DNA from 4 places in the Pseudoalteromonas sp. Z9A6 genome. Region 1 is predicted to be linked to each of the others. Evidence: predicted binding sites of a transcription regulator. Region 1 holds the regulator's gene; each other region holds the start of a gene.
The links. The regulator sigma-54, encoded in region 1, starts transcription at its own class of promoters, with help from an activator protein. The targets are predictions, from matches to a motif close to GTTGGCACGNNNNTNGNNT.
Positions count from the first base shown of each region.

Region 1 (4,218 bases):
CCGGTTGATCTAACCCATTTAAAGGCTTTAACTCTGGTTCCCAGTGTGGATTTGGTAAAAAGCGTGCATCAAATACGTAGTCTGCTTCTTTTGGTATACCGTGTTTAAAACCAAATGATTCAAATGTGACAATCAGTTGCTTATCTTTTTTACCTAAAATCTTTTCACGAATAGATTCAGCGAGTTGATGAACACTTAAATCAGTCGTATCTATCATAAAGTCGGCGCGAGTGGTTAATACATCAAGTAATTCTTTTTCTTTTTTGATGGCTAAATCAAGGGGCAACGAGTCTATTGATAGTGGGTGTAATCTGCGTGTTTCAGAAAAGCGTTTGATCAATGTCTGATCGTCGCTATCTAAATAAAACAACGTAGGGTTTGCAAAGCCAGGCAAGTATTCAAGAATATCGTTAAATTCATCTTGTTCTTTAGGGATGTTGCGCACATCTATGCTAACAGCAATTTTATCGTAGCTATCAGACACACTGCGAACTAATGAAGGTAGTAGGTTTACTGGAATATTATCTACGCAATAATAACCTAAATCTTCTACAATGCGCAAAGCAACCGACTTTCCAGAACCAGAACGGCCGCTTATGATAATTAACTCCATTTAACACCCTTTATAAAACTATGATTGATCGACAATAACTTGGTAAAGCTCAGTATCAGATTTTGCACTGCGTAACTGTTTACAAAAATCTTTGTTGTTTAGTTTATCAGCAATGGTTGCTAGAGTCTTTAAGTGCTGCTGGTTATCGCCATCTGGTACGATGAGTGCGACAAAAATATCAACAGGGCGATTATCGATTGCATCAAAGTTTATTGGAGTTTCGCTAACGAGCACTAAAGCCAAAGGCTCTTCTGCACCGCTCATTCTTCCATGAGGAATAGCAATGCCACGCCCTATACCTGTACTACCTAATTTCTCTCTGCTCATTAAAGCGTTAAGAATATCTTGTTGCGGTAAATACGGAAGTTTGTCGTGAGCAAGTTCGCTAATGAACTCTAAAATTCTTTTTTTGCTATTAAAAAGGACCGCAGCTTTGCTGCAGTCCTGGCATATAAGTGAACTTAATTTCATCATATTAGTGTCGAGCAAGCTTCTCTTTGTGTTTGATTACTTGGCGATCGAGCTTGTCGATCAACGAGTCAATAGCGGCATACATATCTTGATGTTCTGTAGAGGCAAATAGCTCAGCACCGCTTACGTGTATTGTGGCTTCTGCTTTTTGATTTAATTTTTCTACATCGAGAATGACATGAACATTATTAATATGATCAGAGTGTCTTTCAAGCTTCGCAAATTTAGTATTAATATAGTCTCTTAGTGAATCGGTTAATTCTACGTGACGACCAGTTAAGTTTAGTTGCATAAGCATTACCCTCTTAGTTTAGCGTCTTAAATCAGACTTTTACGCTGATTTGACGGTGGAATAGCAAGAGATTCACGGTATTTTGCGATTGTACGTCTTGCTACTTTAATTCCTTGCTCAGCCAATATATCCGCTATTTTGCTATCACTCAATGGTTTTGCTGAGTTTTCTGCTGCGATTAATTTTCGGATAAGCGCACGTATTGCTGTAGATGAACATTCACCACCGTTTTCAGTACTTACATGGCTTGAGAAAAAATATTTAAGCTCAAATATACCACGGGGTGTATGCATGTACTTTTGAGTAGTCACACGCGAAATTGTCGATTCGTGCATTTCTACCATTTCAGCGACATCATTTAAAACCATTGGTTTCATGGCTTCAGGGCCATGTTCAAAAAATCCTTGTTGTTGCTTAACAATACAATTAGTAACTTTTAATAGCGTGTCGTTTCTACTTTCTAAGCTTTTAATAAACCATTTAGCTTCTTGTAAATGTGAGCGAATAAACTGGCTGTCGCCACTTGATTTTACAGTGCGAGACATTGCCGCGTATTGGCTATTAACACGAATTTTAGGCATGCTATCTGGGTTTAATTCGACAACCCAGCGACCTTTAATTTTTTTAACTGACACATCAGGAATAACATACTCAGATTCTTCCCTTACAATAGTATCTGCAGGTTTTGGGTTGAGAGTATGTATTAGTGTCATCACTTCTTTAAGCTCTTCTTCTTTAAGCTTAGTTTTTTTCATTAATGTACGATAGTCGCGAGCTGCTAATAGATCAATATGCTCGGTTAAAATCATTTTCGTTTCATTAATGTAAGGTGTTTCTTTATCAAATTGATTAAGCTGAATACACAAACACTCTTGTAAACTACGTGCAGCAATACCAACAGGATCAAACAGTTGAATGCGTTTTAATACCGCTTCAATTTCATCAAGTTCGACTTCGTTATCATCTTCGTTTTCTTGATTAAAGCTTTCTAAAATTTCTTCGCAACTGAGAGTTAAAATACCTGAATCATCGACGGCCTCTACAATCGCAATCGCGATGGCTTCATCGGTAGGGCTAAATGGCGTTAGTTGTAATTGCCACATTAAATACTCATGGAGCGTTTCAGTAGAGGCGCCTTGGTATATAGATTCGTCTTCAGGCATTGGACCTGATGAGGCTGCTGGGGCGGCACTCATGTACTCATCCCAACTAACATCCATAGCCATGTCGTCACTTAGCGTGTCTTTTGCAAGTGCTTCACCAGTATCTTGTTCGTATTCGCTCGGAGCATCATCAGCAGATGCGCTAACAGTTATGTCATCGGTATCAGCTTTTTGCTCGTTTTTACCAGCAGCGTCTTCAGAATAGTCTGCCTCTTCAACCTCTAATAGTGGATTACTGTCGAGAGCTTCTTGTATTTCTTGCTGGAGATCCAATGTACTGAGTTGCAACAAACGAATAGCTTGTTGCAACTGTGGAGTCATTGTAAGTTGCTGGCCCATGCGCAGCTGTAGTGATTGCCTCATGTATCTCTAACAATCCTTTTATGTTGTTATAATTAATACTAGCAGATGCTTAAAGACATGGCGTAAATGTTACAGCCTAAATTGCTCGCCTAAGTAAACATCGCGTACTGTTTTATCATTTAATACGTGTTCTGGAGTACCTGATGCAATCAGCTCCCCATGAGAAACAATGTAGGCTTTTTCACAAACATCAAGGGTCTCTCTTACGTTATGGTCGGTAATTAATACACCAATCCCACGATTTTTAAGATGTTCTATTATTTTCTTTATATCTAATACCGAAATAGGGTCAACACCGGCAAACGGTTCATCCAGTAATATAAATTTAGGATCTGCTGCCAGTGCTCGTGCTATTTCTACACGACGACGCTCTCCACCCGATAATGCCATACCTTGGCTATCACGAATGTGTTGTATGCTAAATTCATCTAATAAGTTATTGAGCGTGTCTTCTCTGGCTTGTTTATTTAGTTCTTTGCGCGTTTCTAAAATGGCCATTAAGTTTTGATAAACAGTCAGCTTTCTAAAAATCGATGACTCTTGTGGTAAGTAGCCTATGCCTAATCTAGCACGACTATGCATAGGTAAAAGAGTAATATCGTTATCATCAATAGATATTTTACCTTTGTCGCTAGGAACAAGCCCTACAATCATATAAAAAGTCGTTGTTTTACCAGCACCGTTAGGGCCAAGTAAGCCAACTATACTGCCAGCTTGTACTTCAAGGCCGACGTTTTTTACAACTTCACGACCTTTATAGCTTTTTGCCAATAGTTCTGCTTTTAATGTGCTCATGGTTGACCTTTATCGCCTTTTTTACTTTTTTTAGTTTCGATCGGTACTAAAATTGTGTGAACGCGGTCAGTTGAGTTTTCATCTTTTTCGGCACTGATGAGCTGCTGCTCTATGTCGTAGGTAATGCTTTTAGCATTTATTTTTTGTCCGGCTTGCGATACTTGTGCATTACCAACAAGCGTTAAAAAACGCTTAGATACATCATAACGTACTTCGTCAGCACTGGCGCTCATAGTCGTGCCGTCTGATTGCTTTTCTTCAAAGTGCGCAGGGCTACCTGTGGCAATTAATAATTGTTTATTATCACCAAGTTCATCACGTTTGTGTACTTCGAGGCGATCGGCTGTAATGCGGCGATTACCGTGAATAATCTCAACGTTTTTCTCAAAAATACCCACATTAGCTTTCAATTGACCTTCTTGCTTGTCGGCACTTATTGAAATTTGATTGGCAGCAGGTTGCGTGTTTTGCTCTGCAGCACTACTATTAAACGCTAGTATAAGTGTAGGAATTATAAGTGA
Region 1 covers NZ_WTKZ01000009.1:6,142-10,359, forward strand. The annotation lists gene rapZ (RNase adapter RapZ) at 1-613, opposite strand, end outside; gene ptsN (PTS IIA-like nitrogen regulatory protein PtsN) at 632-1,084, opposite strand; gene hpf (ribosome hibernation promoting factor) at 1,089-1,376, opposite strand; gene GQR53_RS05395 (RNA polymerase factor sigma-54) at 1,403-2,902, opposite strand; gene lptB (LPS export ABC transporter ATP-binding protein) at 2,972-3,697, opposite strand; gene lptA (lipopolysaccharide transport periplasmic protein LptA) at 3,694-4,218, opposite strand, start outside.

Region 2 (4,218 bases), on a different contig from region 1:
AGAAGCTCCGTAAATTCTTAAAGTACGAGTTAGATAAATACTTAATGGGCCATACTGGCGAAGCCTTTGAAGAAATGCCACTATATAAAACGCAGGCTCAACAATACCTTCATTACAATAAAGGCTCAGTTGCGATGATGGCGATTTATGATCGTTTAGGTGAAGTACGCTTAAATGCAGCACTTAAAGCGTTTTTGAATGAGTTTAAATATCAATCAACGCCATATCCAACCACACTTGATTTACTTAGTTATTTAAAGCGAGATGCAACACAAGCTGAACAACGTTTTATTGATGATCAGTTTAAATATATAACGCTTTATGAGCTTGAAATGAAAGAAGTGTCGGTTACAGATGATGTTGATGGCGAAGGTTTTTATACAGTAACACTGAGCGTTGAAGCAACTAAGCAGCATGCCGATGGACAAGGTGAAGAAACTGAGCAGCCGCTCGATGAGCTAATTGATATTGCATTGTTTAGCGACGACTCTGAAAACTTACTCGCTGAAGACTTTGTTATTTACTCGAAAAAGCATCAAATAGTATCTGGTACCAATACTATTGAGCTAAAAGTAAAAGAAAAACCATTATTTGCGGGGGTTGATCCTTACATTAAGCTGGTCGATAAAGACAGTAAAAACAACTTAACTAAGTTTTAAAGTCTATTTATTTACTAAGGACTTAAACTGACTACTTTAAAGGCCGCATTTATGCGGCCTTTATGTGTAATAAACTGTATAAAACTTCATAGCGTTTCTACATATTCCCCACAGCTTTTTACGCTAATATTTTATGTTCTCTTATAAAGTTACCTTACTGGTATTTAGTTTATAAGGAAGAGTATGAAACCATTAATCATAGGGGCGATAGCATTAAGCCTCAGTGCTTGTTCTGCGGTAACCATTCAGCCACGGGCAACAGCAAAAATAACGAGCCAAGCTAATTACGAAGATAGCCGCCCATTTTATTTATGGGGATTAGTGGGTGAGCAGCGGGTAGACGTAAAACAAATATGTTCAAATACACCGGTTATTCAAATGCAGTCACAGCAAACGTTTAGTGATGGAGCGCTGAGTTTAATTACGCTTGGAATATACTCGCCTCATACCATTAAAGTGTGGTGCCAAGAGCAAGTACTAGGGGAGACATTATGAGCATCAAGCTATTTGCAGCCGGTTGCACACTGATTATTTTAACGGGGTGTACAAATATTTACTTTGATAACGGTATGCAGAGCAAAGTAAGCAATAAGACGCTAAAAAGTTCACAGTGGCATCATAATTTTGCACTTGCGTTGTACGAGGGATCAGATCCGTTAGATTTAACAAAACATTGCCCACAAGGGGAGTGGCAAAGCGTTCATACGTATAAATCGTTTACTAATGGTTTAGCTGAGGTGGTTGTGAATCAAATTGGCCCAGCTTGGTACCCTAAAACAGTAGAAGTACAATGTAATAAGGTACCATTTAAAGCAAAACAGCTATAAAACAAGAAAAGGGCCAAAAGGCCCTTCATGTCGCAGCAAGTAACACATTCTTTCTTATAAATTAAAGTCTACAGAATAAGCAACGTAAGCTTTAATATCTGAGTCATCCATATCTGTATCAGATAAACCAAAAGTGAACCCATCTTTCGAAATTGATACACCGTAATCTAAGATATTATCATCGCCAATAAAGTCACCTGAGTAGTGGCCTAAGTGAAGTGCCATTTCAGTGCCGTTACTGCCAACAGCAAAACCGTAGTCAGCTGTCAGGTAAAGTGAATCACCAAAGTCTGTACCATCACCACTTGCAGCTGATGTTGCAAGTACTGAAGCACCAAATGTAAAGCCTTCAACACTGATGCTACCGTAAATTTCAGAGAAATCGGCGTCAGCTTCAGAAGCGGCATCTGGGTAAGCGTAATAAATATAGCCAACATCGTAGCTAACGCTTTCGTTAATGTCGCCACCAAAGCCTGCATATAAATCAAGCTCATAGGTCATTTCATCTGCCCACGATGCATTTGAAGCCCAAGTACCTGCATAAAAGCCCGATTCATTGGCGTAATCAATACCGCCTGAAATAGCTGCATCGCCCCCAGTTTGCTCTTGACCACGCCATAAGTAGTTTGATGTTGCCGCTGCGTTTGCTGTTACTTCAGCATGTACGGCTGTTGACGTTAAAGATGTTGCGCCCATTAATGCTATAGCACTTATAGCGATGGTTTTTTTTAGTTTTAGCATGTCCATTTCCCGTTATATGATTTTTTGCTCGCCAAGGTTTTTATTATGTATTCGGAACCTTTAGGCTGACGGCTTTTTATTGTTTAACTAACGGGATAATTGCACTGTATGTGCCAGCTTCATTATTTTTTATTAAAAATTATTTTTTATATATTAAAAACATGAGCTTGCATTTTATAGATTGAGAAGAGATATGGCATGTAGGAAGACGTTGCGCACACCGCTGGTGCATAAATTAACCTAGCCGCACCATATAAGTACGGCTAAATTAGAAGTTTTTATCCAAATATAGTGCGCATAAGGCTAATTGTTTCGTTTACACTACGACCTTTTTGAACTTCACTCACAATTGAATCGCGCTTACTGCGAATGTGCTCAGGAATATCGTCAGCAGCAAGTGCGCGGTCTACTAAAATTTCTGCAGACTCTTTACCTCTACGCTGAGTTTTACCTGTCGTAGTTGTAGTTCGTTTAGGCTTACTTAACAGTTTGATGTAGTTAGAGTTATCTGGTGTTTTAGCATCAGCATAGTGAAATAAACATGGGATTAGCGCTTTAATAGCAACTAATTGTTCTTCTAACTCATTACTAGGTTTAGCCATTTTGTACCATGACATAGCTTGAATACCTTTTACAATATCTTGCCAGTAACGCTCAAAATCACTATTTTTAAGTTTAGAAACACCAAGGGCACCGCATAATGCATCTAACCGATTGTTTGTGATCGGAGTAAATATATCAGGGCGACGCATTGCAAGCAGTCGTGTTGCAGGCGCAAGTGTTGGTTTTTCATTATTGTCGGTGAATATTTTTGAATAAGCAGCAACAAATTGTTGATATTCGTATTGAGTAATGTCACCTTCAAGTGGAATATTTACTAGTGCATCGTCAAAGGCACCTGGTAAATCGCCAAGCATTTGATGAAAGCTCTTCGCACTTTTTGTTGATGCAAACCATTCAACGTCAAAGTTGTATGTGCTTGGATCAAGTGATGCCATGTGCTTACCGCTAAACGCAAGTAAATCTTCAGGAATCATATCTTTAAGAGATTGTTCACGAATGCTCTTAATGTAGTCTACTAAGCGAAGCTGTTCATCAAGAGCAATAACGTCTTTGTGTTGTTCTACAAATACACTTACTACAGGCCACGGAGCAATACGTAAAGTTTTAACCTGTAAAAAGCTGATAGCTGAAATAAGCTGATCGTGTAGCTTCTTAAGTACTGGTAATTGCTGCGGCTCTAGTAAATCGTAGTTCATACGATCTCTGCTTGCACTTAGCAATTCGTAACACCAAGGTAAAAAATCATCAGGGTGGTTTTCTACTTTCACGGCCATAAGGTTAAGGCTTAATTCTGAAGATTGCTTCAGAATGTTCTGATAGATTTGATTTTCTTGTTCGCCTAGCGTCATTTTTGACGGTGAAATTAGCAGTTTTTTCATGCCTTGTAGAATCTCCGGTTTAGATATATATTTTTTTGCTGGTCTATTTTAGCGCAATTACGCTAATAACAACAGCGCTGTCCTCCATACGTTGTAATTGAAGTAGCTAAATCGGCGTTTTTGCTAATAGAATGAGGCCAACGTTTTAACATGTATCAATCATTTTTATCTAGTACAAAGAGACTTTCAACTGAGGTATTAAAATGCTTTGCTATTTTTAGAGCAATTATTACTGAAGGGGTAAATCGTGCCGTTTCTACTGTACTAATAGTCTTACGTGAAACCGCAATTAGATCAGCCAAGTCTTGTTGAGAAAGGCCTGCTTCTTTGCGGTATTTTGCAATTTTATTTTGCACTTTTGCTCCTAATCTTTGCTTTGCCAAAGAATTGATACGCCGTATATTAAACTCATTACAGCAAGGTAAAATGTAGCCATCATGCTGTGAGATACTTCTAAAGCAAGAGTATCGGAGAGTAAGTACACGCCACCCATACTAAAAAGTAAGCCAAGCACGACATGTTTATAGGCAATAGTGTCGATGGTATTTA
Region 2 covers NZ_WTKZ01000036.1:11,975-16,192, reverse strand. The annotation lists partial or broken gene GQR53_RS13610 (M1 family aminopeptidase) at 1-659, shown strand, start outside; gene GQR53_RS13605 (Bor family protein) at 843-1,154, shown strand; gene GQR53_RS13600 (hypothetical protein) at 1,151-1,486, shown strand; gene GQR53_RS13595 (TorF family putative porin) at 1,541-2,227, opposite strand; gene GQR53_RS13590 (hypothetical protein) at 2,506-3,669, opposite strand; gene GQR53_RS13585 (helix-turn-helix transcriptional regulator) at 3,825-4,025, opposite strand; gene GQR53_RS13580 (hypothetical protein) at 4,034-4,218, opposite strand, start outside.
Region 2: GQR53_RS13595 (TorF family putative porin) is a predicted target of sigma-54. The motif match lies at 2,327-2,345, and genes of this name have one in related genera.

Region 3 (4,218 bases), on a different contig from region 1:
GCGTTTAAAGGCATTTATTAACTCTTCAAAACTTAAGCCGTCGGTATGGCGTGCGGTATTACGCGCAGCATTATCGCCTTTTAAACTGTGATTAAAATACGGTGGATTAGAGATAACAACATCAAACTTAACTTCGCTACTAAAGCTTTGAATAGTTTGGTGCTTAATACTTATTGTTGGCCACGGACTATTAGCTACATTTTGTAATGCTTGGGTATAGGCGCTTTCGTCAATTTCTACCGCAGTTATATCAAGCTCATTACTGCGCTGCTTACACATTAATGCTAGTAAGCCGGTGCCAGTGCCTATATCAAGTAATGACTTTGCACCGCTTAAATTAGCCCATGCGCCAAGCAAAATGCCATCGGTAGAAACTTTCATTGCACAGTGGTCGTGTTCAACTTTAAATTGTTTAAATACAAAACCAGACATTTTTTCACCTTTTCATTCACCAAGCGCAGCATAGCGCGTATAATCAGGGTAATTGTCCCTTATTTTAGACACTCTATGCAATTTTCTGAATTTGATCTTGATAACAAGCTACTCGATGCCATTAATAAAATGGGCTACGAGACGCCAACCAGCATTCAACAACAAGCTATTCCTGAAGCACTTCAGGGGCGCGATATTTTAGCATCTGCGCCTACTGGTACAGGTAAAACAGCGGCATTTTTAATTCCGGCTATTCAGTACTTACTGGATTTCCCACGTCGTGATCCTGGTTTTGCGCGCGTCCTCGTTATGACCCCGACTCGTGAGTTGGCTTATCAAATTCATGAACAATGTGAACTGCTAGCTAAACGCACACACCTAAAAATTGGTGTAGTAACAGGCGGTATTAACTACGGCACGCATAAAGAAATTTTCGAAAAAAATAATGATATTTTAATCGCCACACCAGGTCGATTAATGGAATACCTAGAAACCGAAAACTTTCATGCTGAACACGTAGAAATGCTTATTATTGATGAAGCAGATCGCATGTTAGACATGGGTTTCAAAAAAGAAATGAGCCGTATTTGTGACGAAGCTAAAAATCGTCGCCAATGTTTCTTATTCTCAGCAACACTCGAAGGTGACAGCGTAGAAAGGTTTGCTGAAAAAACATTAAACGACCCTGCTCTATTAGAAGCTGAATCGTCACGTAAAGAAAAAGCTAAAATTCACCAGTGGGTACATTTAGCCGATGACTATCATCATAAACTAGAGCTTTTAGTAAATACCTTAAATGGTCCAGATGTGACTAAAGCAATTGTGTTTGTTAAAACCCGTGAGCGTTTAGAAACACTGATTGGCGAGCTAACCAATAACGGCGTTAAAGCAGCTTGGTTACGCGGCGAAATGCCACAAGACAAACGTATGAAAGCCATGGAAAACTTCCACAGTGGCAAAACACGTATATTAATTGCGACCGATGTAGCCGCACGTGGTATTGACGTATCTGACATTAGCCACGTTATTAACTTTGATATGCCGCGCACTGCCGACGTATACGTACACCGTATTGGTCGTACTGGCCGTGCTGGTAAAAAAGGGATTGCAATATCATTAGTTGAAGCACACGACATTGGTATTTTGTATAAAGTAGAGCGCTACGTTGAACAAAAACTAAAACGCCGTGTAATTAAAGGTGTTGAGCCACAGCATAAAGAAGCTAAGCCGCCGGCTAAAAAGCGTAAAGATCCAGTAAAAATGAAAGCCAAGAAAAAGGCCAAGGTTAAAAAGAAAAAGTAACCTAACATATTTTTATTCTAAGCCGACTTTTGTCGGCTTTTTTAATGCAAGCCTTACAGGCTCTGGTGTTTGTACCTGTTACATATGTAACCCAAGCATGTAACTCATACTCATTTAAATGTAATTTTTGCCCACCTTAATTCCCACTTAATAAAATCACCTTATATTTCATAGCGTTAATATTGGCACCGAAATTGTAACTACAAAGATAACCTAGCCGATGGAATTTCCATTTTGTGGCTGCACTATTCACCGTAATGTAAGGATTAAGTTATGAACCGCTTCAAGTTAACTATCGCTTTAGTATCATTTTGTTGTTTATTTTTATTAGCTTGCGCTACAAAGGTAAGTGCAGCAACCAATATGGCCGTAGTAAGCAGTGTAGCCACTCAACCTAACCTACAACAAACTATCACCAACACCCTACGAACTAACCCTAACCTGGCGTTAAGTGATATTCGTGTGCAGGTAAAAAATGGTGAAGTAGATTTATACGGTGAAGCACAAACTGGTTTTCAGCGCGCACTAGCTCAAAAGTTTTTAGAAAATATAGATGGGGTTAAAATCATTCGTAACAAAATTAGCGTTATTTAATACGCACCACAAAACCTATTTGTATAACTAATTCATAAGCGCGGCTTGTTACTCCAACACAAGCTGCGCTTTTTTATATTCTGTTTAAGGCAAGCATTGCTGCTGTGAAAAAGATAAAATAAAGCCCAGGCAATCCAATTATCCCTCCCCCTAAAATCGATAGCTCACACTTATACTGAAGAAGAGTGATTTAGAATTGATGCTGGCGTGTTTGTCTTTGTTTTTTAGCCCTTAAGTTAACTCAATTAATATTGTAAAAACTTACACTGATTCTTTAGCCGACCTAACGGGCTTAAAAGGATGATTTAGTTATTGAAATAGATGAGGGCGTTATTTCAGAGTGTGCAGCAAAGGCAGTGAGAAAATCGTTGGGTAAACACTACTTTTACTTGTTAATACTCCCATGGCCAAACGCAACTAATTAGAATTGATATTCAATAAACACAAAACTAGGTATTTAAACTTTTAGCTAATAATCCGTTTATAAAAAAAGCGCATTTTTACTCTGTAAAAATGCGCTGTTGGTAAGTAACTATTTCCCAATGCTTTTGCCTAATGAGCTTTAACTAAATTACTCACTTTGGCTAGAGTCAGCACCGTCGCTACTGTCTTTATTTGATGATTGCTGGCTTATTTTATCGCTTATCATGGCATCGAGTTTTTCACCCCCTTTAATGCCAAAATCGAGCGTACGAATTGGGAAAGGAATACTAATATCAGCTTCGTCTAATGCTTGCTTAACGGCAACAACACCTTTGTGGCGTACCGTCATAAAGTCAGGCTCGCCTGGGTATTTAATCCAAAACCACACCAGTAAGTTAATGCTGCTGTCGCCAAAACCTTCAGCGTATACAGCGGTTTCGTCTTTACGTATTACAAAGTCAAATTCGTTAATTTTTTCGACTATAACGTCTTTTGCTTTTTCTATGTCATCGCCGTACGAAATACCTACAGGTACTTCTATACGTCTTATACCTAGCGTGGTGTAATTTTTTAGTACATTTCTAAATAAGACTTTGTTTGGTACAAGTATTAGTTGCCCGTAAAAGCTCTCTATTAGCGTGTTACGTAGGTTTATAGAATGTATCGAACCAAACACATCATCGGTTTCTATTACATCACCTGTTTTAAATGGCTTACGTACACCCATTGCTATACCAGCAATTAGATTTTCGGTCATGTCTTGAAACGCAAAACCAATGGCTAAACCCACAATACCCGCACCAGCAAGTAGCGAAGTAACGGTGCCTTTTAAGCCAACAAAATCGAGCGCTATAAATAAACCTATGCACAACACAATAACTTTAAATATTGACGCCATTAAATCGGCAATTTGCGTTGAGTCGAGTGAGCGGCGTAATACGTTTTTCATCAGCTTGCCAGCAAAGCGTGCCAATATTGAAAATACTATGGCAATTACAATTGCCACTATAAAATTAGGGATATGGCTGATGACAACATCAAACCACCCTCCGAGCTTTTCTTCTATTAGTTTTTCGGCTTCGCCAACTGACGGAATACTGATCATTTTGTTTGCACCTCTTTAATTAATAATCTCATTAATATTAGATGAGATTGCAAATATAACGCCAGTATCAAAAAAGCCATGCAATGCATGGCTTTTCAATTGTTTATTTAGGCTTATGACCTAATTTTGTTCGTCGCGCATAAATACCGGCTCAAGCTCTTTAACTGTTGCCTCAGGGCTAAAGTAATAACCCGCCACAGTAAACTCTTTAAGTTGGCTTAATTGCGTTACTTTATTTTCGATAATGTATCGCGCCATCATGCCGCGTGCTTTTTTAGCGTAAAAGCTAATTACCTTGTATTGACCGTTTTTACAGTCTTTAAAGTGTGGGGTAATAATTTGTGCATTAAGCGCTTTTTTAT
Region 3 covers NZ_WTKZ01000023.1:43,567-47,784, reverse strand. The annotation lists gene GQR53_RS10590 (methyltransferase) at 1-432, opposite strand, end outside; gene srmB (ATP-dependent RNA helicase SrmB) at 508-1,734, shown strand; gene GQR53_RS10580 (BON domain-containing protein) at 2,008-2,328, shown strand; gene GQR53_RS10575 (mechanosensitive ion channel family protein) at 2,900-3,856, opposite strand; gene yaaA (peroxide stress protein YaaA) at 3,977-4,218, opposite strand, start outside.
Region 3: GQR53_RS10580 (BON domain-containing protein) is a predicted target of sigma-54. The motif match lies at 1,916-1,934, and genes of this name have one in related genera.

Region 4 (4,218 bases), on a different contig from region 1:
TTCAACTTGTTGCATTTTCATCATGCCGTCTACATGTGAATGCTCGTGTATTTCAACACGCCCTAAGCCATCAATAGTTGCCTTAGTTAAAGTTGCTGCGGCTCCACTGTGATTAATAAGGGTTAAATAACCTACAGTTGAAGTACTGCCAGGTAAAAACTCTCTAACTTGCGCGTTAGTTACTTCGAGCACAGCCACATCAGAACCATGATCATGCCCTGAGTGCGCCGCCAACGATGACGAAAAAAAACTAAATATTAATGCAGAAGCCATCGAAAAACATAGTTTCGTCATCATTCTTATCCTTATGAAAACTTTAAATTACAGGCTAAATTTAACATAGTTAACCTATAATAGTCAGTCAAATTAAGGATTAAGAGGCTACTTTTTTGTTATCGGCAACAAGCCAACACAACACTGCAACAAATAGTAACGGCCAAGCAATCATTATAGATCCGAATAAAAGCGCTAAAACAGTCCCTGCTAATGCCACTACACCCGCACCAACTAATCCCATAGTAATTAAAGCCACTACCGCAACTACAGCAATAATTGCGGCCAAAGCACCTACAAGCTCGAGCCCAGCCCAACTAATATCAGCAATCCATAACGGCAACTGCCAAGAATCAATCTGCACAAACGTTATTAAATCAGTAAACAGTAATAAATAGATAAATACACATACTGCCAAAGCTTTCATAGTAATTCTCCTTATACCAACCGGCTTATATATGAGGCCTATTTAACGATAAGAAAATTGCGCTATAACTAGGCAAAGATTTTTATACCTAGTTGTTCTATATAAAATTTTAACAACATTATAGAGTGATTTAATTCGTTAAATTATTCAAATATTTATGCCTGTTGGTATTAATACTCTTTATTTTCAAGGCAGCAATGCGCTATAAAATAGCCAAGTGCAACTGCAAACGGAAAACTCAAAAATAATAAAATAGTAACTAGGCGTGTTGCCCATACCGGAAAGTCCAATCTATGGGCTAAACCACTACAAACACCCGATATTTTTTTATTCAAAGTATCTTTATACCAACCTTGTTGACGATTAAAGCTGTTCATAGCAATCTCCTAAGCAGTGTGTTTTAAATTAGTATTTAAGTTCGCCTTTAAGCGAGCCAACTCAGCATCAATTTTTTCATTTTTAACTAACGACTCAATTTGGGCACTGGTAGAACTTGCTGTATCAGTCAGCTCATAAGCCTCTACTTGAGCTTCAATACCTTCAACACGCTGCTCTATTTGTTCAAAACGAGACAACGCATGAGCTACTTTATCGCTTTGTAGTTGCGTACTGATCCGCCCTCTAGCAATAGCAACATTGTGGCGCTGCATTAACTGAGCTTGCTTAGTTTTAGCCATAGCCATTTTTTGCTGCAAGCGTTCACAATCAGACTTAATTTTTACAATAGACTCTTGCAAAGTTTCTAGTTGAGTTTGCTTATTTTCAATGCTTTCGTTAACGCGTTGCTTCTCAAGTAAAGCTGTTTTAGCAAGATCATCACTGCCCTTCTCAACCGCACGTTCTGCTTTAATTTGCCAAGCTGCTAATTCTGTTTTTTTAGTATCAATTTGGCGATTAATTACTTTCTCTTCACACAATAAAGCGGCTGCTGTACTACGGCACTCATTCAACGCATCTTGCATCTCGGTAAGCATTAGGTTTAAAAGCTTTTCTGGATCTTCTGCTTTATCAAGCATGGCGACAATGTTTGATTGAATTACATCATTTACGCGGTTAAATATTCCCATGGTATTCTCCTGTTGATTTTTAATTAATTTCAACAAGAAGATTCCAAGAGTTGTGCCAAGTCCATCAAAACAAAAATAAAACATTTAAAATCATAACGATAAACAACAAGCACTCTAAATTTTAGTGACTTTAAGCTGAACAACATAGAGTGTAATTGGCCAATAAATTATGATTTTGACTAATTTTTAGGATCAAAAAAGCCACTCGAAAGTGGCTAAAATTTAGAATTTTTAAAGCTTAGTTTTATTCTGGTACAAAGCTTAATGCTTTATCCATTACCGATAAATCAGCTTGCTTACCGTGACCACTTTCAGAAAGGTGGCGTCTAAAACCTCGCGCACCAGGCTGCCCCTGAAAAATACCGAGCATGTGACGTGCAATATGCCAAAAATTAGCACCCAAACGCATTTCTTCTTCAATGTAGTCATACATTGAACGCACTACATCGTGGCGTGACTGCGTATTTGCAGAATCACCATAAATTTTCTCATCAACGTCATTGAGCATAAATGGGTTGCTGTAAGCCTCACGCCCAATCATTACACCATCAATATGTTGCAAATGTTCTAGGCTCTGCTCAATTGTTTTAACACCGCCATTTAGGCTTAAATCTAGCTGCGGATAATCTTTTTTAAGTTGATAAACACGTGGGTAATCAAGTGGTGGAACCTCACGATTTTCTTTCGGGCTTAAACCATTAAGCCATGCTTTACGAGCATGAATAATAAAATCATCACACCCTACTTTATGAGACGCTTCAATAAGCGCACATAAAAACTCATACGAATCTTGCTCATCAATACCAATACGCGTTTTAACGGTAACAGGAATATTTACTTCGTTTTTCATTGCTGCAACACACTCAGCAACTAATTGAGGTTCAGCCATTAAACATGCGCCAAATCGACCATTTTGAACTCGGTCCGACGGGCAACCTACATTTAAATTTATTTCGTCATAACCACGTTCACCTGCGAGCTTTGCACATTGCGCTAGCGCTTTAGGATCAGAGCCACCAAGTTGCAGCGCAACTGGGCCTTCGTGTTTATTAAAATGTAAGTAGTCGCCTCGACCAAATAAAATAGCCCCTGTGGTTATCATTTCAGTATAAAGCACAGTATGTTTAGTCATTTTGCGATGAAAAGTACGACAATGGCGATCAGTCCAATCGAGCATTGGGGCCACAGAAAAGCGTCTATCCAAAGTACATTTATTCAAAGCAAACCTCAGGGTATTAAAGTTATTAAGCACAGCTTAAAAGGCGCTGCATTTTACACAAAAGCCTAGCGAGCATCAATGTTAAGAGAAAACCTGCAAGCCAAAATAATGGGCTATGCCATTTAAAATATTGGTAACCGCAACCGAGCTTAAAATAAGCCCCATAATTCTACTTATTATACTTGCACCACTATCACCAATTAATTTATGTACATGTGTTGCAAGCAGTAACAAAACCAGTACAACCGCTAATACAGCAAGCATCATCGAAGACGTTAATAACTGCTCAACCCAGGTATATTCTTCATTACGAGTCATTAATACTGCGCCTAACATAGCGCCAGGGCTAGCGATAGAGGGAATCGCAAGCGGAAAAATAGCGGTTTCAGTACTGTCGCGTACACTTTTAATTTCGGCTTCTGGTTTACTTTCACCAAATATCATTGAGAGCGCAAAAATAAGTAATATGATACCGCCGGCTATTTGAAAAGCCGAAAGCGGAATTTCAATTGCGTTAAGTAATTGCTCACCTGCAAGTACAAAAAATAAGAGCACTAATGCAGATACGCCTACCGCTTTAAATATAACTTTACGTTTAAATTTCTCATCATCACCACGTGTGACTGCAATAAATACAGGTACAGTACCAATGGGGTCAATAACCGCAAAAAAGAAAATAAATATAGCTAATAGTTCGTGCATTACTGGGTTTCCTAGGTAAAAAGCGCTTAATAAAAACGCTGCAACTACAACACAGTATGTTAGTATATCACGGTAGCATAAGGATAAGAGTAATGATGAATATAGAATCACTCGTAAGTAAAGCAAAACAAGTTTGTGACAACCGTGGTGCGCGTTTTACGCCTATCCGCGAGAAAGTATTTCGCCTATTAGCCAGCGCACAAGGTGGTGTTGGTGCATACGATTTGCTTGAGCAATTAAAAATAACTGAAACGGGTGCTAAACCTGCAACTATTTATCGTGCATTAGACTTTTTAGCTGAGCTAGGTTTTATTCATAAAATTGAAAGCACAAATGCATTTATGCTGTGTCATCATTTTGATCATATACACCCAGTACAATTGTTAATTTGCGATACCTGTGGTTTTGTCAAAGAATTACACTCGAGTGTAATTTCGCATGAGCTAAATAATTTAGCTGCCGAAGGTGGCTTTGTTGTATCAGGGCAGACAATAGAAGCACATGGTAAATGTGAATCTTGCAGAGCATCA
Region 4 covers NZ_WTKZ01000081.1:5,116-9,333, forward strand. The annotation lists gene GQR53_RS19025 (copper chaperone PCu(A)C) at 1-297, opposite strand, end outside; gene GQR53_RS19030 (hypothetical protein) at 374-700, opposite strand; gene GQR53_RS19035 (PspC domain-containing protein) at 871-1,077, opposite strand; gene GQR53_RS19040 (PspA/IM30 family protein) at 1,087-1,767, opposite strand; gene dusA (tRNA dihydrouridine(20/20a) synthase DusA) at 2,012-2,944, opposite strand; gene GQR53_RS19050 (MarC family protein) at 3,068-3,688, opposite strand; gene GQR53_RS19055 (transcriptional repressor) at 3,784-4,218, shown strand, end outside.
Region 4: GQR53_RS19040 (PspA/IM30 family protein) is a predicted target of sigma-54. The motif match lies at 1,809-1,827, and genes of this name have one in related genera.